DNA from 3 places in the Peribacillus sp. P4_D6 genome. Region 3 is predicted to be linked to each of the others. Evidence: riboswitches for the same ligand, from Rfam matches in the RefSeq annotation. Region 3 holds a riboswitch; each other region holds the start of a gene.
What was found. A riboswitch is a leader RNA that binds a small molecule or an ion and turns the genes downstream of it on or off. The one in region 3 is predicted to bind S-adenosylmethionine.
Positions count from the first base shown of each region.

Region 1: another riboswitch for S-adenosylmethionine. It lies ahead of mmuP (S-methylmethionine permease); the one in region 3 lies ahead of AC1DVB_RS00025 (O-acetylhomoserine aminocarboxypropyltransferase/cysteine synthase family protein).
Region 2: another riboswitch for S-adenosylmethionine. It lies ahead of AC1DVB_RS20635 (YezD family protein); the one in region 3 lies ahead of AC1DVB_RS00025 (O-acetylhomoserine aminocarboxypropyltransferase/cysteine synthase family protein).

Region 1 is NZ_JBFUIQ010000085.1:1,697-8,593, forward strand. It holds gene AC1DVB_RS19490 (alpha/beta fold hydrolase) at 1-296, shown strand, start outside; gene AC1DVB_RS19495 (nitroreductase family protein) at 481-1,080, opposite strand; gene AC1DVB_RS19500 (ring-cleaving dioxygenase) at 1,324-2,301, shown strand; gene AC1DVB_RS19505 (ring-cleaving dioxygenase) at 2,326-3,273, shown strand; gene AC1DVB_RS19510 (alpha/beta hydrolase) at 3,273-3,881, shown strand; gene AC1DVB_RS19515 (flavin reductase family protein) at 3,900-4,508, shown strand; SAM riboswitch class I at 4,744-4,846, shown strand; gene mmuP (S-methylmethionine permease) at 4,930-6,324, shown strand; gene mmuM (homocysteine S-methyltransferase) at 6,314-6,897, shown strand, end outside.
Region 2 is NZ_JBFUIQ010000098.1:8,690-14,134, reverse strand. It holds gene AC1DVB_RS20650 (SDR family NAD(P)-dependent oxidoreductase) at 1-318, shown strand, start outside; gene AC1DVB_RS20645 (TetR/AcrR family transcriptional regulator) at 486-1,076, shown strand; gene ssuE (NADPH-dependent FMN reductase) at 1,256-1,789, shown strand; SAM riboswitch class I at 2,068-2,176, shown strand; gene AC1DVB_RS20635 (YezD family protein) at 2,333-2,476, shown strand; gene AC1DVB_RS20630 (phosphoadenylyl-sulfate reductase) at 2,646-3,362, shown strand; gene sat (sulfate adenylyltransferase) at 3,415-4,563, shown strand; gene cysC (adenylyl-sulfate kinase) at 4,606-5,205, shown strand; gene AC1DVB_RS20615 (nitrite/sulfite reductase) at 5,222-5,445, shown strand, end outside.
Region 3 is NZ_JBFUIQ010000001.1:2,267-12,043, forward strand. It holds gene AC1DVB_RS00020 (methionine ABC transporter ATP-binding protein) at 1-590, opposite strand, end outside; SAM riboswitch class I at 744-856, opposite strand; gene AC1DVB_RS00025 (O-acetylhomoserine aminocarboxypropyltransferase/cysteine synthase family protein) at 974-2,284, opposite strand; SAM riboswitch class I at 2,384-2,491, opposite strand; gene AC1DVB_RS00030 (thioredoxin family protein) at 2,637-2,945, opposite strand; gene AC1DVB_RS00035 (toprim domain-containing protein) at 2,949-3,314, opposite strand; gene gcvH (glycine cleavage system protein GcvH) at 3,410-3,793, opposite strand; gene AC1DVB_RS00045 (arsenate reductase family protein) at 3,889-4,245, opposite strand; gene AC1DVB_RS00050 (acyl-CoA dehydrogenase family protein) at 4,378-6,165, opposite strand; gene AC1DVB_RS00055 (acetyl-CoA C-acetyltransferase) at 6,235-7,413, opposite strand; gene AC1DVB_RS00060 (3-hydroxyacyl-CoA dehydrogenase/enoyl-CoA hydratase family protein) at 7,485-9,777, opposite strand, start outside.

The DNA.
Region 1 (6,897 bases), on a different contig from region 3:
CCGCAAAACAAATAACCAAGGATTTATTGATAAAAAATAGCTTGGTTAATGGTGGTTTTAAGGTAAGGGGAAAAAAAGCGAAGCTATCGAAAATTGATGCTAGTGTTTTGGTCATAGCAAGTAAGTATGATCGACTGGTCCCACAGGAAATGATTTATCCGGTAATGGAGCATTTAACATGTAAGGATAAGACATATAGCCTACTGAAAAGTGGACATGCTGCTAGACAATTTTCCTGTGTGCTCCCATATTATTTGAAGGAATGGCTGCCAGGGCGTTCTTCACCAATTCAATAAGATTAATAGGGGGATGTGAAATGTACGTGTTGAACGTCAGTGAGGATATCAAAATCATGCCGGTTGTTGAGTATATAGGCTTTGCGTCATTGATATTTTCAAAATTTTTTGCAACATTTCCGGATTACTAAAGCGAAATAAAATAAAAGGGCTGGCTCGTTAAGTAGAGCCAGTCTCTATTGTATCATTGATAATATTTCACACGTTCTTCAAGTGGTGAGAAGTCTTTATCGCCAGGTTCTGCAGTGGGTTTTCCAAAAGGCAACTGTGCGATGAGTTTCCAATCTTGTGATATATCCCATTTCTTTCTCACTTCGTCATCGATTAAAGGATTATAATGCTGAAGGCTTGCACCAAACCCCTCAATTTCCAAGGAAGTCCATACGACAAATTGTAAAATGGCAGAAGATTGGTTCGACCAAATCGGAAAATTTTCGGCATACGTTTTGTATTGTTCTTGTAGCCTATTTATTTTGGCCTGGTCTTCAAAGAATAAAACCGTTCCATAACCATTTATAAATGATCTCATTTTTTCTTCCGTTTTTGTAAAATCTTTGCCATCGGCTGCTTTTTTTAATGTTTCTTTCGTGATATCCCATAATTGGTCGTGGCTTTGACCAGTTAGTACAATCACTCTGGCACTTTGGGAGTTGTAAGCGGAAGGGGAGTATTGAACGGCATGATCGATAACTTCTTTAATCCTTTTATCAGGAACAACATGTTCCTTGCTAAGGGAATAATAAGAGCGTCTATCTTCAATTGCGCTAAAAAAATCTTTAACCATATATCACAACCTCCATTCTTATACCGATTTATTTTGGCCTGTATTTTTTATTTTATGATAAGTGAATCCGGTTGAAATTATTTGAATGAAAATGGTTGACAATTTTATCCCTGTCGTTTATCTTTAAATCAAGATATTTGCATTAAAAGTATTATGTTAGATTAAATACCTTGAATTCGAGATATTATTAGCGGATTAATTCATCTCCGTAAGGGGAGATTTATAAAGATAGGAGTGGTACGGATGGAATTAAAAGGATTACATCATGTTTCGGCGATTACAGCAAAAGCGGGAAATAACTTTGAATTCTACACAAAAGTCTTAGGGATGCGATTAATCAAAAAAACGGTGAATCAAGATGATGTTCGTGTGTATCACTTATTTTATGGAGATCAAATTGGTTCACCGGGTACGGAATTGACGTTTTTTGAAATTCCGAATGCTGCCCGCACTCATGAGGGAAACAATAGCATTTCAGAAATTTCTTTAAGGGTGAGGGATGATGAAGCGCTAGGATATTGGAAAAAACGGTTTGTGGAATTCAATGTTGAGCACGATGAAATATCGAGCCGTTTTGAAAGAAAGGTGCTTTCTTTTAAAGATCCTGAAGGGCAGAGGCTTCTTCTGGTTTCCGATCAGGATAATAACGGCGTTGATGGAGGATTTCCGTGGGATGGAAGCCCAGTGCCGCAAGAGTTTTCCATACTTGGATTAGGACCAGTAAAACTCACAGTACCCAATATTGAACAAACAGAAAGTGTTCTTATCGAGGTATTGGGGTTCAGGAAATCAGGCACATACCCATCCGCAATCAGGGGGCAAAATCCGATAGTCGTTTACGAGACAGGTGAAGGAGGAACTGGAGCAGAACTCCATATTGAAGAAAGGAATGACATACCTCGGGAAAGGCTGGGGAGGGGTGGAGTACATCATGTTGCCTTTCGGGTGGATGATGAAGAAGAATTGAGAAAATGGGTAGAAAAGATTAGTGAATCGAAATTCGTGAACTCGGGATATGTGGACCGCTTTTATTTCCGTTCACTCTATTTTAGGGAGCCGAATGGCATATTATTTGAATTAGCTACTGATGGACCTGGTTTTGAAGTGGATGAAGCTGAGCAGCATCTAGGTGAGAACCTTGCCCTGCCACCTTTTTTGGAATCGAAAAGAAAGGATATTGAATCGAATTTAAAACCACTTAATACAAAATCAACTAATTAATCAACGGGAAAGGAAGTAATCGGCATGCAAAAGCAAAATGCAGGGATACATCATATAACCGCAATTGTAGGCAATCCTCAAGAGAATGTGGATTTTTATGCTGGAGTATTGGGAATGCGTATGGTGAAGAAAACCGTTAATTTTGATGATCCAGGCACCTATCATTTATATTTCGGAGATGAATCCGGTTCACCGGGCACAATCATCACTTTCTTTCCTTGGCCTGAGGCATACCGAGGGACAATTGGCTCAGGACAAGTGGGGATTACAACATATGCCGTTCCGGAGGGTTCAATGGGCTTCTGGGAAAATCGTTTGGGTAAATTTAATATAGACTTTGAAAAGGTTTCACGTTTCGGTGAGGAATATCTTGAGTTCCAAGACCCACATGGTTTGCAACTTGAACTGGTTGAGCGTAAAGAAGGTAAAAATAGCGAGTGGTCATTCGGCGGTGTACCAGCTGATAAGGCGGTCAAGGGTTTCGGCGGAGCTGTATTATTGACGTCAAAACCGATCAAAACGATGGAACTATTAGAGGAAGTGATGGGCCTTCAAAAGGTTGGGGAAGAGGGCGATTTCATCCGCTTCAAATCCACATCGGATATCGGCAATTTGATCGATGTTAAAAAAACGGTTTTACCAAACGGTAAAATCGGAGTGGGAACTGTCCATCACATTGCATGGCGTGCGAGCGATAATGAAGATCATAAAGAATGGAGGGAGCATATCGGTAACCATGGCTATGGTGTGACACCCTTTACAGACCGACAATACTTCGATGCGATTTATTTCAGGGAAGATGGAGGCATACTCTTTGAAGTTGCCACAGATCCACCTGGCTTTGCTCATGATGAAACGAAAGAAACGATGGGCAGTAAATTAATGCTGCCGCCATGGTTGGAAGAAAAGCGGGAAGTTATGGAAAAAACGTTACTGCCGGCAGTGCCGAGAGTACTAGAGGAGGATAAATGATGAAACATATTTTTCAAAAAGGAAGTAATCCAGAAGCCCCGTTACTACTGCTGTTACATGGCACTGGAGGAACGGAAACAGATCTCTTGCCATTATCCGAAATGGTTTCACCGGGTTCGTCCGTACTGAGCGTACGGGGAAATGTACTTGAAAATGGAATGCCCCGTTATTTCCGACGGTTAGCTGAAGGGGTTTTTGATGAAGAGGATTTGATTTTCCGAACGAAGGAGCTTTATGACTTCTTGGAATCAGCGTCCGGAAAATATGACTTCGACCGTGACAGAGTGGTGGCATTAGGTTATTCCAATGGTGCAAATATAGCGGCAAGTTTGCTGTTCCATTACGAGGGGGCCTTACAAGGAGCGATTCTTCATCATCCAATGGTTCCAAGACGAGGGATTGCTTTGCCGTCCCTTTCAGATATACCTGTATTTATAGCTGCAGGTAAAAACGATCCGATTTGCCCGGCAGAAGAAACTGATGAACTTAATCAACTTTTACAGCAAGCTGGCGCTACAGTTGAAGTTCAGTGGGAAAATTACGGTCATCAGTTGACACGTTCAGAGGTTGATGCAGCAGGTTCATGGTTTCAAAAGAACTTTTTATAAGAATGAGGGGGAATGAAGATGATTTCTGTTAACCCTGAAAGTCTGACTGAACGGGATAATTATAAGTTTTTGACTGGAAGCATTATACCGAGACCTATAGCGCTGGTTACGACACAATCCGAAACCGGTACAATCAATATAGCGCCGTTCAGCTTTTTTAACATAGTCAGTTCAAATCCTCCGATGATTTCCATTTCTGTTCAACGGAAAGAAGGAGTTTCAAAGGATACAGCCCGAAATGCAATTCAAACAGGTGAGTTCGTTGTTCATATCACTGATGAAAATAATGTTGCTGATGCAAATCGAACGGCCAAGGAACTCCCATCTGAAGAAAGTGAATTGGGTCTTACTAATTTCACGCTGGCTGTTAGTGATAGGGTATCCGTACCAGGATTGGAAGAAGCGAAGGTGCGTTTTGAATGTACATTAGAGCAATCGATTCCATTGGCAGGTTCCAAGAATGAACCTGGTTGTGATTTACTGATAGGGAAAATAGTCTGCTATCATATAGAGCAAGATATTTACCATAATGGCCGTATTGACCCGAAAGGGCTAAAACCTGTAGCAAGATTAGCAGGTCATACTTATACAAAACTAGGGGAATTATTTGAAATAGAACGTCCTTAAGGAAAAAGAAAAAAATGGCGACATCTTTTAAGATGTTGCCATTTTTAAGACCAAAATGACCCCGGTTAGTTTTATTTGCCAATATAATACGCTTAGCGCCTGTTCCAAAAATAAGCAACCTTTTAATATTAATGCCGCAGACGCCATGATCGTTAGCATTTAAAAGGAAGTCTTTACATTCCGAAACAAAACTTGACAAATTTTTCATAGATTGATAAAGTTATAAAAAAATAATTTCTTATCCAGAGAGGTGGAGGGACTGGCCCTATGAAACCTCAGCAACAGGTCTACAAAGACACTGTGCTAATTCCAGGGGGTGAAACCTTGATAGATAAGACCGTACGTGTTTATTTGTCAGTAACGCACTCTTTTTTAGAGTGCGTTTTCGTTTTTTCTGGATGCAAGATTAAGGAGAGTAAGAATGGATAACAAAAGGAAGCATGATTTTCAAAGGCAAATGCAAGCACGGCATATAATAATGCTATCGCTTGGCGGGGTGATTGGAACTGGTTTATTCTTAAGTTCGGGTTATACGATTCAACAGGCTGGTCCGTTCGGAACCATCCTTTCGTATCTGATTGGTGCATTAGTGGTTTATCTAGTCATGCTATGTCTAGGTGAACTATCAGTGCATATGCCCGAGACTGGTGCGTTTCATAGTTACGCAGCCAAATACATCGGACCAGGGACAGGGTATACAGTAGCCTGGTTGTATTGGCTAACCTGGACTGTTGCACTAGGTTCGGAATTCACGGCTGCAGGATTGTTGATGCAGCGATGGTTTCCATTAATCAGTGTCTGGATATGGAGTGCTCTATTTGCCATTTTGGTCTTGGCATTAAATGCGTGGACCGTTAAGTTTTTCGCTGAATCCGAATTCTGGTTTGCGTCTATAAAGGTATTTGCTATTGTAATATTCATTATTCTGGGAGCTGCGGCAATGATAGGTTTCATTCCAATGATTAACGCACAATCAGCTCCGTTATTTTCCAATGTTACAAGTGCAGGTTTATTTCCAAATGGTGCTTTTGCCATTCTAATGACGATGCTCGCGGTGAATTTTGCATTTTCTGGAACTGAATTGATCGGAGTTGCAGCTGGAGAAACTGTGAATCCGGAAAAAACGATTCCAAAGGCAATCCGTATGACATTATGGAGATTGATTATCTTTTTTATAGGTACCATCGTTGTTTTATCCGCATTATTGCCTGTTTCGGATGCAAGCGTATTAGAGAGCCCCTTTGTTGCCGTTCTAGAACGAATTGGAGTGCCATATGCAGCGGATATTATGAACTTTGTTATATTAACTGCCATTTTGTCCGCTGCGAACTCAGGACTATATGCCTCATCCAGGATGCTTTGGTCACTTGCAGATAAGAAAACTATTTCACCAATATTTGCAAAATTGACAAAACGGGGTGTTCCCTTGAATGCAGTCCTTTTCAGTATGTTGGGCGGTGTTTTAGCACTTTTCTCGAGTATTATTGCGCCGGATACTGTATATATAGTGCTTGTATCCATTTCTGGACTAGCCGTGGTTATAGTTTGGATGAGTATTAGCGCGTCACAGTTTCTATTTCGCAGACGATATATAAACGAAGGAAACTCAGTTAATGATTTGGCTTATCATACACCATTATATCCATTCGTACCAATCGTTTCATTTATGCTATGTCTTGCTTCTTGCATAGGAATTGCATTTGATCCTACACAAAGAATAGCACTATATTGTGGCATTCCGTTTATTTTGTTTTGCTATGGAAGTTATTATCTGACACAAACCATAAAGAAAAGAGGAGTAGACCATGAAAAATAAAATTAACCCAATTGAAGCAATTTTACAAGGTCATTCAGTTATGATTTTGGACGGAGCTTTAGCTACAGAGCTTGAAAGTCATGGGTGTGATTTGGACGATCCCCTGTGGTCTGCACGTGTATTACTTGAAAATCCAGAAGTGATTTACCAGGTGCACTCTGACTACTTTCGAGCTGGTGCTGACTGTGCGATAACGGCAAGCTATCAAGCAACGGTTGAAGGTTTCGCCCTCCGCGGAATACAAGAAAAAGAGGCATTGGATCTAATCAGGAAAACGGTTTTACTAGCAAGAAAAGCAAGAGATGAATTTTGGAAGGAAGAATATCAAACGATTAGACCTAAGCCATTGGTTGCTRCATCAGTTGGACCTTATGGGGCTTATCTTGCAGATGGTTCAGAGTATGTTGGGAATTATGGTGTTTCAGATGAAGCTTTGGCGGCATTTCATCGCTCACGAATATCAGCTTTGGTTGAAGCAGGAGCTGACATTTTAGCATTTGAAACGATTCCTTCCCTGCAAGAAGCAAAAGTATTACATTCATTATTGAAAGATTATCCAGAAGTCTATGCTTG
Region 2 (5,445 bases), on a different contig from region 3:
TACTTAGCTTCCCATGGGACTTTTGCCTATCAGGCGACTAAAGGCGCTGTAAGAATGATGACACAGACAGCAGCTTTGGAATTGGGTGCTCATGGCATACGCGTTGTGGGCATTGCGCCGGGCGGGGTCGACACTCCTATCATACAAGGTTATAAAGACAGGGGAATCATCGATAAATTGAATGCAAGTCAAATGCGCGGTGAATTGATTAAGCCAGAAGCCATTGCAAATGCCGTCTATCTATTATCGTTAGAGGAAGCGGATGCGATCAATGGAAGTGTAGTCATGGTCGATGATGGCTATGCATCTTTTAAGTGATTTTAAGAAAAAATCGTCCCAACCAGATGATGTTTTCTATTTATGATATATGGGAATATTGAATTCTAATAGATCAAAGGTAATATTGACCGATTGATACCAGCGATATATCATGGGAAATAGATGGGTGAAACCGGTCTTATCTTTATAAAAGAAGGTTGATATTTTTGAAAAAAGGGCAGCAAACCAAAGAACGAATCATAAATGTAGCCCGGACTCTTTTTGCCACTAAAGGTTTTGACATGACAAGAACGAATGAAATTGCCTCTGCATGCAATGTTTCCGAAGCTACTATTTACAAATACTTTGACAGCAAAAAAGATTTGCTTTTGGCTACAATTACCCCTAATGAAAAAGAGGAATCTGAAGATGGGACTAGCCATCTATCCACGGATGATCTAGTGGAGAATCATGTTACTACCATGATAAAAAAAATTCTTGAAAATAAAGAACAGTTTTCGATATTATTTAGGGAAACACAATTCGATCAAGATATTTCAAAGCAATATGTAGATCAGATTTTCAAGCCAAATGCCAGGCATATTGAAATACAGAAGAGAATAGATAGCGGAGAGATACAATATATCTCTGATATTATTTTATTTAATGTTGGGATCATTTCTTTCACATTGGCTTTATCTACACATTATGAGATCCATCAACAAAAAAAGGAGCCATATTTTACTTCTGAACGAATTAAGAGCATTGCTCAACTTTTGGTATATGGTATTCATGGGAAACAAAATCATACATATTGAAACGGTCATATTTAGGGCATGAGCATCAAGCCGTAAATATGACCTTTTTTTCATTCAGAGTAGATGTCCAGAGTGTAAGATTTGACTTATATTTTTCAGACAATTACGATAAATGTATACTTCACGAAATGCTTTAAGAAAATTATATCTGGAAATCTTGTAACATTGGAGGGTATCAAATGAGCGATATCGTAATTTTATCAGGAAGTCCGGCTATTCCATCAAGAACGGACATTTCACTAAAACATATTCAATCATTAGTCGAAAATGCAGGATTTACTACAGCTTATTTCTCGATTCCGGATTTCTCAGCAGATGATTTATTCCAAGGGAAATATAATAGCGAGGATATCTCAAAGCTTTCAGAGAGAATTCAAGCAGCCAGAGGAGTCGTTATAGGTTCACCGGTATATAAGGCTTCTTATACAGGTGTATTGAAAGCATTGATTGATTTGCTGCCAGAAGGTGCTTTTAAGGGTAAGCCGGTGTTGCCAATCATGATTGGTGGAAGTAACAGGCATCTATTGGCGATTGACTATGCGCTTAAACCATTAATTTCAATATTAAAAGGCGAGCCGCTGCAGGGGATTTATTTTGTTGATAAGGAAATAGATAAACAGAATCCAGAAAATCCGATCAATGATTTGCATCTAATTGATCGCGTCCAGAGTCAGGTTCAAGAATTTGTAGAAGCGATACAGTTAAGAAATTAATGACTTCAATAAATTAATTCCTTCTTAAAGAGACTGGAACCTTAGAAATTTTTATAGAATAACACGCGTCAATAATTGGCCTATTAATGAAAATAGACTCATTTTTTTGGAGATTTTATCTAAAAAGACGAGTCTATTTTCGTATTTATATGCACATAAAATCATAAATTGAATAGTGTGTATAAAAATAACAGTTCATCCATAATATTAAACCAAGTTATTTTATAAGAAAACTCCATTGACAAGGATTAAATATATGTTAATATTTAAAATAATAAAACTTATCCAGAGCGACGGAGGGAATTGGCCCTTTGAAGTCCGGCAACCTGCATGATGGATGCAAGGTGCTAACTCCAACAAAATGTTGATCATTTTGGAAGATAAGGTAAAGATATTTACCTTGCGATCTTTCCATCATGGAAAGATTTTTGTTTTTTGTGAAAATATTAGGCAGACCATAACAATGTAAGGTTGTATGGAATTATATAAATCTAAAAAATTTAAAATAAAATATTCGCGGGTTTTCTTAAAGGAGGAACTGGTTTGAATAAAGAGAATCAGCTTGAAGAAATTTTTGAACGACTTCAAGAAATGCTTAATTCAATGAAATATGGATCCATTACACTTATTGTCCAGGATGGTAAAATCATTCAAATGGAGAGAAATGAAAAACTAAGAATTAAATAAGGTATCTGCTGACTAGAAAAACTAGAGGCGGGTTTAACTGATATAAAGAGAGTATTGGTTAGATTCGTCTCTTTTTCCTAGATTCAAATAACCCGGGGGATATTACAACGGGAATTGATCAACAGTTACTCTAACCTGATACAGCAAGTTTTTAGAGGGGGCTACAAAGTTGGCTGCATTAATAAACTATGAAAATTTCAATACAGGGGACTTCCCTGTATTTCCTCAAGACACTGAGACAAAAGGTGCTTTGGAAGTACTGCAATGGGCGAATGACCATTATGGAGACAAACTGATTTATGCTTGCAGTTTTGGTATTGAAGGCATCGTGCTTACGGATTTATTGGCGAAGGTCAATCCTTCGGCAAAAATAGTTTTCCTAGATACAGATGTTCATTTTGAGGAAACTTACCAATTGATCGAGGAAGTGAAGAAGCGATATCCGAAGCTTTTGATCGAAATGAAGAAACCTGACTTGACGCTTGAGGAACAAGCGGCGGAATATGGCGATGAATTATGGCTTAGTGATTCCAATAAGTGCTGTAACATCCGTAAAATCGTTCCGCTTACAGATGTGCTTTCATCGGCAACAGCCTGGCTTTCGGGACTGCGGAGGGAGCAATCCGAAACAAGGGCTAAGACCGAGTATATCAATAAGGATAATAAGTTCAAATCAGTTAAAATATGCCCGCTCATACATTGGACATGGAAAGATGTTTGGCGCTATGCCCACAAAAATGGACTTCCATATAATGTCCTGCATGATAATGGATATCCGAGCATTGGATGTAAAACGTGTACTGCACCTGCCTTCAATGCAGATGATTTACGCTCAGGCCGTTGGCAAGGGGCTCAAAAAACGGAATGCGGATTGCATTTATCTTAAATAAATAGAAATTATAGGCATAAATAAATAGAAACCATAGGGGGAAATTAGCATGACAATCAGTTTACCGCACGGAGGAACATTAATCGATCTTTGGGAACCAAAATATGATTTTAGTAAAATAACGAAGTCAATCGAAATCGATGAAATTGCTTTYAGCGATCTTGAATTGATAGGGACTGGTGCCTACAGCCCGATTAAAGGATTCTTTACAAAAAGTGACTATGAGACAGTGGTAAAGGATATGAGGCTAAGCAGCGGACATGTATGGAGCATCCCGATTACGCTGCCTTTGACCGAAGAAACTGCAGGAAGCCTTACTATAGGTGAAGAAGTAACATTAACCCATGATGGTGAAACATACGGGGTTCTCTCCGTTTCTGATATTTACACTCCAGATAAGCAATTGGAAGCGACATTGGTATATCAAACAGCTGATGAGAAGCATCCTGGAGTAAAAAACTTATATAACCGCGGGGATGTATATGTCGGCGGGGAAATAAAGTTGATCAAGAGAATAGAGCGTCCGCTATTTCAAGCTCATTATTTGGACCCAGTCGAGACAAGGAAGGCTTTCGCTGAAAAAGGATGGGAAACGGTTGTCGGTTTCCAAACGAGGAACCCTGTTCACCGTGCACATGAATATATTCAAAAGACAGCATTGGAGATCGTCGACGGTTTATTCTTAAATCCTCTCGTCGGTGCCACTAAATCAGATGACATTCCGGCAGATGTAAGAATGGAAAGCTATAAAGTTCTGCTTGACAAATATTATCCTAAGGATCGCGTCTCCCTTGCAGTTTTCCCTGCTGCCATGCGTTATGCAGGACCTAGAGAAGCCATTTTCCATGCGATGGTCCGTAAAAATTATGGTTGCACCCATTTTATCGTCGGACGTGATCATGCGGGTGTGGGCGATTATTATGGCACATACGATGCCCAAAAAATCTTTGGGAACTTTAACGCAGATGAGTTAGGAATCACGTTATTATTCTTTGAACATAGTTTTTACTGTAAAGCATGTGGCAATATGGCTTCCGCTAAAACTTGTCCGCATGGCAAGGAAGACCATGTCATCCTGTCTGGAACGAAGGTAAGGGAAATGTTGCGTAATGGAGAAATTCCTCCAGCTACCTTTAGCCGTAAGGAAGTCATCGAGGTGTTGATAGAAGGTCTAAAAAAAAATGAAGTTTATAACTGATTGGACATAAATGGAAGGTTACATGAAGAGGGGGATTATCAAATGAGTAAAAGTACGAATGTCACATGGCATGAGACGTCATTGACCAAGGAGCACCGACGGAAGCAGAACGGGCATGAAAGCACGGTTCTATGGTTTACAGGACTATCGGGTTCCGGAAAATCAACGATTGCAAACGCGGTCGCTAAAGAATTATACAATCGGAATATTCGAAGTTATGTTTTGGATGGTGATAATATCCGTCATGGCTTAAATAAAGATTTAGGTTTTTCTGAAGAAGATAGAACCGAGAATATTAGGCGGATCGGTGAGGTTTCCAAGTTATTCGTGGATAGTGGGCAGTTCGTATTGACCGCTTTCATATCACCTTTCAGGGCAGATCGGCAGATTGTACGTGATTTACTCGAAGAAGGGGAGTTTATTGAAGTATACATAAAGTGTCCGATTGAAGAGTGCGAAGTGCGTGATCCAAAAGGGCTTTATGACAAGGCCCGTAAAGGCATCATTAAAGATTTTACCGGAATCGACTCTCCATACGAAGAACCTGAACGACCGGAAATCATTTTAGAATCCGACCAATACAGCATTGAAGAGTGCGTTGAACAGGTAATCGGTTATTTAACAGCAAAGAAAGCGATTTAATCAAGGAGGAAATGTAATGGTTTACGAGAAATTTTGGTCGGAAAATCCACTAATCGCTAAAAATAAAACGGAAATCTGGAAATTGGAAAAAGACGGCTTGAAGATATTTGATGATATTCCACATTACGCAGCAAATGGGTTTGATTCCATCCCTAAAGAGAAATGGGATATGTTCAAGTGGGCAGGTTTATACCTGCAACGGCCAAAAGAAGCTGGTTATTGGATGATGCGAGTCGTTAT
Region 3 (9,777 bases):
ATCGTCAATCCCAAACGCTGATTGATGTCAACAAGCAATTCGAGTATGGAGTCGGTAGTCTGCGGATCCAATGCAGAAGTCGCTTCATCACACAGCAGCACTTTAGGGTCATTTGCCAGAGCCCTGGCTATTCCCACCCTTTGCTTTTGCCCTCCGCTTAATTGCGAAGGATAGGCCTTTTCCCTGCCTTCAAGTCCGACTAACTTGATCAATTCGTTCACACGCTTGGTGCGTTCAGGTTTAGAAATACCTGCAATTTCCAACGGGAAAGATATATTCTCCTGAACGGTCCTTGACCATAATAGATTGAAATGCTGGAAAATCATGCTGATTTCTTGACGGGCCTTACGGAGCTGAGCCCCTTTAATTTTTGAAATTTCCTTTTCAGCCACCACAACGGATCCCTCTGTCGGTGTTTCCAATCCATTGAGCATTCTGATCAAAGTACTTTTCCCCGCTCCACTGTAACCGATGATTCCGAAAATCTCGCCTTTATTTATTTCAACATTCACATTATTTACAGCCTTGATCGTCTCACTGTTTCCTTTTCCTGTTCGGAACAGCTTACTGACTTTCGTCAATGTAATCATTAACCCTCACCTCTTTTATCCAATAAAACCTATGAACTTAGTTGATTTCTCTACATTATTAGTCTGTTTCTCCTATCATGTAAAAGTTTTCCCAATTAAAATAGAAAAAACCCTTCTGCATGAGCAGAAAGGCAGGTGAAGAAACAGGCCTTCCTCTCATCTTCCAAAGTGATTAAACTTTGTGTGAATTGGCACCTTTCCAAGGAAATCTCCTTGTCGGTTGCCGGGTTTCATCGGGCACATCCCTCCACCTCTCTTGATAAGAGCTAATATATAGAATATTTGTACATCATTAAGTTCTTTAGTATGGAGAAATTTTATCATAGATAAAAAAGGAGCGCAATGTATATTATTTCTAGTACAAGAATGAACAGGAACTTTGCTTAAAGCGTTTTGGAAGTCAAGGAGACGATGTTCGTCGCCTTTTCAATTGCCTGCTCCAAATCTTCTATTAAGTCGTCTACATTTTCAATCCCAATCGATAAACGGACTTGATCGGCACTTACACCCGCTTTCGCAAGACCCGCCTCATTCAATTGTTGATGGGTCGTACTTGCTGGGTGGATGATCAAGCTCTTCGCATCCCCTACATTCGCCACATGGGACCATAATTCCACCGAATTGATAAGTTTTGCCCCAGCTTCGCGATTACCTTGAATCCCAAATGTCACGACAGATCCAGCTCCCTTTGGCAAATATTTATCCGCAAGGGCTTTATCGGGATGATCCTCATCCCCAGGATGCGAAACCCAGGTCACGGCAGGATGGTTTTTTAAATATTGGATGACAGACTTGGTGTTTGATAGATGCTCTTTCATCCTTACATGCAGCGTTTCAAGTCCAAGCGTAAACTGGAATGCACTTTGGGCACTTAGCGCAGGGCCCAAATCACGTAGTAACTGGACCCGGGCTTTCGTTATGAATGCGGCAGGGCCAACTGCCTCGGCGTATACCAGACCGTCGTAACTTGGGTCAGGCTCCGTGAAGCCAGGATAGTTCGGCGAGTTCCAATCGAATTTCCCTCCATCCACGATGACACCGCCTAGAGTCGTTCCATTTCCAAGAAGCCATTTTGTAGCGGAATGGATGACAATATCCGCTCCAAAATCAATTGGTCTGCAAAGATACGGTGTCGCGAAGGTATTATCAATGATTAAAGGTATGCCGGCTTCGTGGGCGATTTCCGCTACCGCTTCAATATCGAGCACCCTCAAACTTGGATTTCCGATCGTTTCAGCAAAAATGGCTTTAGTTCTTGGTGTAATCGCCCTTTTGAAATTTTCAGGGTCATCGGGAGAAACGAACTTCACTTTGATCCCATATTTAGGAAGAGTGTTTTCGAAAAGGTTATACGTACCGCCATATAATGTAGAGGCTGAAACAATCTCATCCCCTGCAGCAGCAATATTCAGGATTGAAAGTGAGATGGCAGCCATTCCGCTTGCCGTTGCCAATCCGCCGATACCGCCTTCCAATAAGGCCATTCTTTCCTCAAAAACGCTGACCGTGGGATTATGAAGCCGTGAATATATATAGCCATTCTCCTTTAGGCCAAATAAATTCGCTGCATGGTCGGTGTCCTTGAACAAGTATGCATTGCTTTGGTAGATAGGAACGGCACGGACACCTGTTTCATCAGCTTGCAGACCGCCATGAACACTCAATGTTTCAAAACGCAACTTTTTCTCTGACATTTAATTTCACCTTTTTCTATGGATTTAGTTGGATTTATATGAAATCTGGCTTTTTATAAACAAAAAAACCACTTCAATAAGAAGAGGTTTCAAGAACACACCTCATCTACCAGAGCCAACACTCTGCTGGAATTAGCACCGTATATAAAAATTTATACCGGTTGCCGGGCTTCGTCGGGCCAGTCCCTCCGCCACTCTTGATAAGAACTATTAAATTCTGCCATTACTTAATTCAAAATATAGCATTTTAGATTAAATCAGTCAATGAATTGTTAGAATATTCTTTGTTTATTTCCTGCTCTCATTCAAATGTCAGCAACAAAGAAAACCAACCGCGGTTCTGATTGGTTTCCTAACTGATTTCCTTAAGCAATCCGTACAAATAAGGAACGGATTGAAAGGCATATATTTTTTTGTGCAGCTGCCCTTCTTTGAAAAGCAATAAGCAAGGAACACTTTCGATTTCATATGATTCGGCAATTGCTTGGATATAGTTCATATTCATTTTGCCTGCCTTCAATTCGGGGAAAAGCTCCAAGGATATCGTCAGCATCTTGGAGGCCACCTGACAGGTTCCGCATAAAGGTGTATATAAATATAAGCAAAAGGTTTCCCCATTTTCAACAGCAAGCTTACACTCTTCTTCTTTCCATTCCTGCATCAATTAGTCGTTCACCCTTTGACTTAAAAATTTCATTTTCACATTCATATTGGCAGATAGGAGCACAGTTGCGATATGATGTTCGGGTGAGCTCTCCACTTCTTTGTACATTTTATTAATATACAGGTGGTTCGCTTCCGGCATTTCCCTTCGGAACTGCTTCCGCAGCTTTTCTCCTGATTCATCTGCGTCAAAAAGGAGATAAACATCACGGTCCATCAATTCATCCACTAATTCATCCAGCTTAGTTAATGATATGGTCCCATTCGTACATCTTATTTCCACATCTTCATTTAAAACGGAGGCAACTTTTCTTTTATCGGAACTGCCTTCTACAATGATCACTTTATCGAATTCGCCCCACTCCATGTCATCACTCCATCTCACGAATTATGTGCGCAACTCACCCACTGTACAAATGAAAAAGAGAGCAGGCCTTTTCAGTCCCCCCTCTCCTTTCTTTTTTAACCGTTGATTAAACTCTCATACTCTTCAGCGCTCATCAAGTTTTCAATATCATTGCTATTAGATGGTTCAAGCACGACCATCCATGCCTTTTCATAAGGGGACTCATTTACATATTCAGGGTTGTCACTTAAATCTTCGTTCACTTCAACAACCTTGCCACTGATAGGTGCATAAAGTTCAGAAACGGTCTTAACGGATTCAACGCTTCCAAATGGTTCGTTCGCTTTCAATTCATCGCCGATTTCCGGAAGCTCAACGAATACGATGTCCCCTAGCTCGGACTGTGCGAATGCCGTAATTCCAATGCGCACTGTTCCATCTTCCGTTTTGACCCATTCATGTTCTTTAGTGTAACGAAGTTCTTTTGGTGTTGTTGTCATAATTAACCCTCCATATGTACATCTTATTTTATCTATTCCATTATAAGGTAGATTGTTTGTTTAAGTAAGGAATTAACCAAATATTTTGTGAAATTTCAGTTCCAAACCTGTTCGAATTGCTCTTCTTTGAATCCTACCGTCACTTTGGTGCCATCCGTAACAATCGGCCTTTTCAGAAGCATTCCATCTGTGGACAATATATCAAGCATCTCTGCTTCAGAAGCTTCTTTCAGCTTATCCTTTAAGCCCAGCTCCCGATATTTTTGACCGCTAGTATTGAAAAACTTCTTCAACTCCAAATTGCTGTTTTTATATAGTTGTTCTATTTCAGTTCGCGAGGGGGGATTATCCGCTATATGGATCGCTTCATATTGCAGTTCATGATTATCCAGCCACTTCTTCGCATTACGGCATGTACCGCATTTTGGGTACCAATATAATGTTAAGCCCATCATTTCACCACCTATCAATAGAATACCCGTTTTTACCACGCAATACAACGAAATATCTCCAATGCGATTTCATCAAAGGAAAAAAAGGGAATGCCTTTACGGGCATTCCCTTTACGGATTCTGACTCATTGCTTAAAGAGCATATTTTTCCGTTTCGATTACTTTGACGGATGCTTCGCGTTTTTTCGCAATGACATTGATCGGAGTGTGTCTTGTCAGCTTACGGAGCGACGAAAGCATGATGCGAAGAGTATCGCCTGTTTCCACTGCAATTAACGTTTCCTTTGCATGCTGTTCTATTTCATTGAAAGCTTCCTGAACGAAGATTTCAGTGTAAAGCACTTTTTGTTTGTTCTTCTCAAGACCTGTAGCTGCAATTGCTTTTTCCGTACGCAATACCACGGATTCAGCTGCATAGGCAAGGGATGCGATATCAGCAATGTTGGAGAGGATTTCTTGTTCTTGATCAAGATTTTTGCCATATTTCTGTGCCGCAAGCCCAGCTGCCAGAATACCGATTTTCTTAGCGTTCCTAACAAGCATTTTTTCTTGTGCCAGTGGCTCATCGCCAGGTTCTTCCGGCATCATCATCATTAATTCCTCTTGCAGGCCCTGAGCTTTTTGAAGTAGCGGCAATTCTCCTTTAAGTGCTTTCTTCAGGAATGTTCCCGGGACAAGCAATCTATTGATTTCATTTGTACCTTCAAAGATTCGGTTAATACGGGAATCGCGATATGCTTTTTCAATTTCATACTCCTGCATGAAACCGTAACCGCCATGAAGCTGTACGCCTTCGTCCGTAACGTAATCCAATACTTCGGAAGCAAAGAATTTATTCAATGAACATTCGATGGCATACTCAGCGATTGCAGCCGCCATTGATTTCCCATCTTTCACTTGCTCATCCGTCAATTTGCTTTGTCTTTGATCATAAAGGCCAACCGTACGATATACAGAACTTTCTGCTGCATAAATTTTAGCTGCCATTGTTGCAAGTTTTTCTTTCGTCAAGTTAAAATCGGAAATTTTCGTTTTGAACTGTTGACGTTGATTCGTATAAGCAGCTGTAATCTCAAGGGCACGTTTAGATCCGCCGACAGCACCGACGCCTAATTTATAGCGGCCGATATTCAGGATATTGAAAGCGATGATATGACCTTTTCCGGCTACACCCAAAAGGTTTTCGACTGGTACATGAACATCTTCGAGGATTAAAGTACGTGTAGATGAGCTTTTGATCCCCATTTTCTTTTCTTCAGCCCCAGTTGATACGCCTTTATAATCACGCTCAACAATGAAAGCGGAGAATTGTTCGCCGTCGATTTTGGCGTATACACAGAAGACATCTGCAAAACCTGCATTTGTAATCCATTGTTTTTCACCATTTAAAATATAGTGTGTTCCTTCTGCATTCAATTTCGCTGTCGTTTTTGCTCCCAAGGCATCTGAACCTGAGCTTGGTTCCGTTAAGGCATACGCAGCAATCTTCTCACCCGTTGCTAGTAAAGGAAGGTATTTTTTCTTTTGGTCCTCATTCCCGAATAATACGATTGGCAAAGAGCCGATACCTACATGTGCACCATGCGTAATTCCGAAACCGCCTGCAAGTGCCATTTTTTCCGTAATCAATGCCGAACTGATTTTATCGAGACCCAATCCGCTGTATTCCTCAGGAACATCAGCACCAAGTAAACCGATTTCACCTGCATGCTTCAGTAATTTAACGGAACGGTCAAACTCATGGTTTTCTAAATGTTCAACCTGCGGCAGAATTTCATTCACTACGAATTCCTCGGAAGTTTTGGCAATCATTTTATGCTCATCAGAATAATCTTCCGGTGTAAACACTTGATCATACGTAATATCTTCTATTAAGAAGGCCCCGCCTTTAATGAGGTTATCTGTAGTTTGATTGGACATGTTATTTCCTCCTATGTGTTTAAGATAGTAAACCCGCCGGAAGCATGACAGCTTCCGGAAGGGGTCGGATTACGCCATTAATTCAAACACTCCGGCAGCACCCATCCCGCCGCCGATACACATTGTCACGACTCCGAACTGTTGGTTTCTGCGCTTCATTTCATGAAGCAGGCTTAATGTCAATTTCGCTCCCGAACATCCTAGCGGATGGCCTAGGGCGATGGCTCCGCCATTTACATTGACAATCTCTTCATTCAATCCGAGCTCACGAATGATTTGAATGGATTGGGAAGCAAAGGCTTCATTCAATTCAAATAAACCAATATCCGATAATTCAAGACCCGCTAGCTTCAAAGCTTTAGGTATGGCTGCAATCGGTCCGATGCCCATAATTTCAGGCGGTACTCCTGCTACAGCAAAGGAACGGAATTTACCCATCGGTTTCATCCCCAAGGAAGAAGCCTTTTCCCCGTCCATGACCATGACCGCGGCTGCACCATCACTCGTCTGTGATGAATTCCCTGCTGTTACGGATCCCGTAACGGAGAATGCAGGTCTTAATTTTTTCAGCACTTCAGCAGTCGTTCCTGGACGAACGCCCTCATCCTGTGTAAAAGTAAATGATTTTTCCTTTAACTTAAGATCTGGCCCCACTGAACGAAGGGTAACGTCAACCGGTACGATTTCATCGGAAAACTTTCCTTCTGCAATGGCCTTAGCCGCCTTCTGATGACTTCTAACAGAAAATGCATCTTGATCGTCACGGGAAATGCCGTATTTCTTGGCAACGGCTTCAGCAGTGTGACCCATCCCCATATAATATTCCGGTGCCGTTTCCGCAAGTCTCGCGTTCGGCCGTGTTACATGGCCCATCATTGGCAAAAGGCTCATGGATTCCGCTCCGCCTGCAATGACTGTATCACTTTGGCCGAGCATGATCCTTTCCGCTCCATATGAGATACTTTGCAGCCCGCTTGAACAGTAACGATTAATCGTTATGGCCGGTACTGTATAAGGCAATCCTGCCAATGCTCCAATGTTACGCGCCATGTTCAAGCCTTGTTCCGCTTCAGGCATTGCACAACCGATAATCAGGTCATCTATCGTTCCTTCATAATTCCCTGCACGCTTTAACGTTTCCTTTACGACAAGAGCCCCTAAATCATCAGGGCGTACACTAGCAAGAGAACCTTTTTTCGCTCTTCCTACCGGAGTCCTTGCTCCAGCTACTATTACCGCTTCTTTCATGAGGATCCCCCTTACTCATTTTTAAGCTATCGATCTATTGATCTCGTTTTGGCCATATCTTCATCTATTCATCAATTACGGAGTGGTTTACCTTTAACGAGCATGTGCTGCATCCTTGCCTGGGATTTCGGAGTCGAAATCAGTTTTAGGAATGCCTGTTTTTCCAGGTTCAAGATATACTGTTCATCTACTTCCGTGCCAAATGGGAGTTTCCCCCCTGCCAGGACGTATGCCAGCTCTTTGGCTATGACAAGGTCATGTTCAGATAAGAATCCTGAAAGGCGCATGGATTCCGCCCCTAATAGCAGTGCGGCATATCCAGTTTCACCTACGACAGGGATCTTTGTGCGGGCTGGAGCGGTATAGCCTTGTTCATGCATGGAAAGTACCGCCTGTTTCGCATCATATAGCTGATGATCTGCATTCACGCTTATTCCATCAGCTGAATCAAGGAAATTACTCCCTCTCGCTTCCTCGGCGGAGGTCGAAACTTTTGCCATGGCGACCGTTTCAAATACTTGGTTGGCCACTTTCTGTAAGTCGAAGTCAACGCCCTTCGGCATATTCCTCAACGTCTTCACATAAAGTTCTTTAGTCCCGCCGCCGCCTGGGATCAAGCCGACACCAGGTTCCACCAGTCCCATATACGTTTCAGTCGTTGCCTGGATGCGCGCTGCCGGAAGGGACACTTCAGCACCCCCGCCAAGTGTCATATTAAACGGGGCAACCACTACAGGAACTGCACTGTACTTAATTTTAAGCATCGCCTGTTGGAATTGGCTGATGACCATATCGAGTTCAAAAATATTGTCATCCTGCGCTTCCATCAGCATCATTGCAATATTAGCTCCGACACAGAAATTCTTTCCTTGGTTTCCGATGACCAGGCCTTTAAAATTCGTTTCCGCTTCGTCAACCGCGGCATTGATCATTTGTATGATATCCAGACCGATTGCATTATTCGGCGAAGTGAATTCAAGCAGAGCCACTCCATCGCCGATATCGATCAAGCTTGCGCCACTGTTTTTCTTGATTACGCCTTTTTGCTTCTTGATCGCTTTAAGATTGATCACTTTAGGATTCTCGACAAGCTCTTTATATTCACCATTATCATAATAGTGAACTATGCCATTTTCTTCTTTATAGAATGACGTGATGCCTTTAGCGAGCATATCCTTCACCCATTGCGGAACAGTGATGCCTTCCGCTTCCATTCGGGCTGCCGATTTTTCTACACCTATCGCATCCCAGGTTTCAAATGGGCCTGTGGACCATCCAAATCCCCATTTCATCGCTTGATCGATCGCCACGATGTCATCCGCGATATCCCCAAGCAGCTGGGCAGAATACACAAGCGCCGGATTCAGGACATTCCATAGCAATTGGCCGGCACGGTCTTCGCTATAAACAAGCGCTTTCATTTTATTATCCAAGCCCTTGGCCTGTTTAGCCATTTCGATGGAAGGCGTTTTTAATCTTTTTCGTGCAGCATATTCAAGGGTTTCGGGATTCAGTTCAAGGATTTCCTTGCCTTTTTTCAAGAAGAATCCTTGTCCTGACTTGCTTCCAAGCCACCCATTCTTAAGCATTTCATTCATGAAATCAGGTATCTTGAAAACTTCTTTTTCTTCTCCGTCCACCTGGTCATAAACGTTTCTGGCAACATGTGCAAAGGTATCCAATCCAACGACGTCAAGTGTCCGGAAAGTCGCGCTAGTTGCCCTTCCAATCAACGGACCTGTAACCGAATCGACCTCACCGACACTGTATCCGCCTTTTTGCATTTCCCGCAAAGTGACCAATAAACCATAAGTTCCAATGCGGTTTGCGATGAAGTTGGGGGTATCCTTGGCTTCGACAACACCTTTTCCAAGAACATCTTCGCCAAATCGTTTCATATATTCGAGCACTTCTGGTGAAGTTGCCTTAGTAGGGATGATTTCCAACAATTTAAGATAACGCGGCGGATTGAAGAAGTGAGTTCCCAGGAAGTGCTTTTGAAAGTCCTCCGAACGCCCTTCTGCCATCGCTTCGATTGAAATTCCGGATGTATTAGATGAAACGATGCTTCCTGGTTTACGATGCTGATCAACCTGGGCGAATACACTTTGCTTAACCTCAAGCTTCTCAACGACCACTTCGATGATCCAATCGACATCCTTTAAACGACTTATATCATCTTCCAGGTTTCCAGCCTCGATCAACGCGATGTTTCCCTTAGCCGAAAGCGGAGCTGGTTTCTGTTTTAAAAGTTTCGTAATCGCCGTTTGGCTGATGCGGTTACGCACTTGTTTATTATCTAATGTCAGTCCCATTTTCTTTTCATCCTCAGTGAGTTCACGAGGTACAATATCCAATAATAAA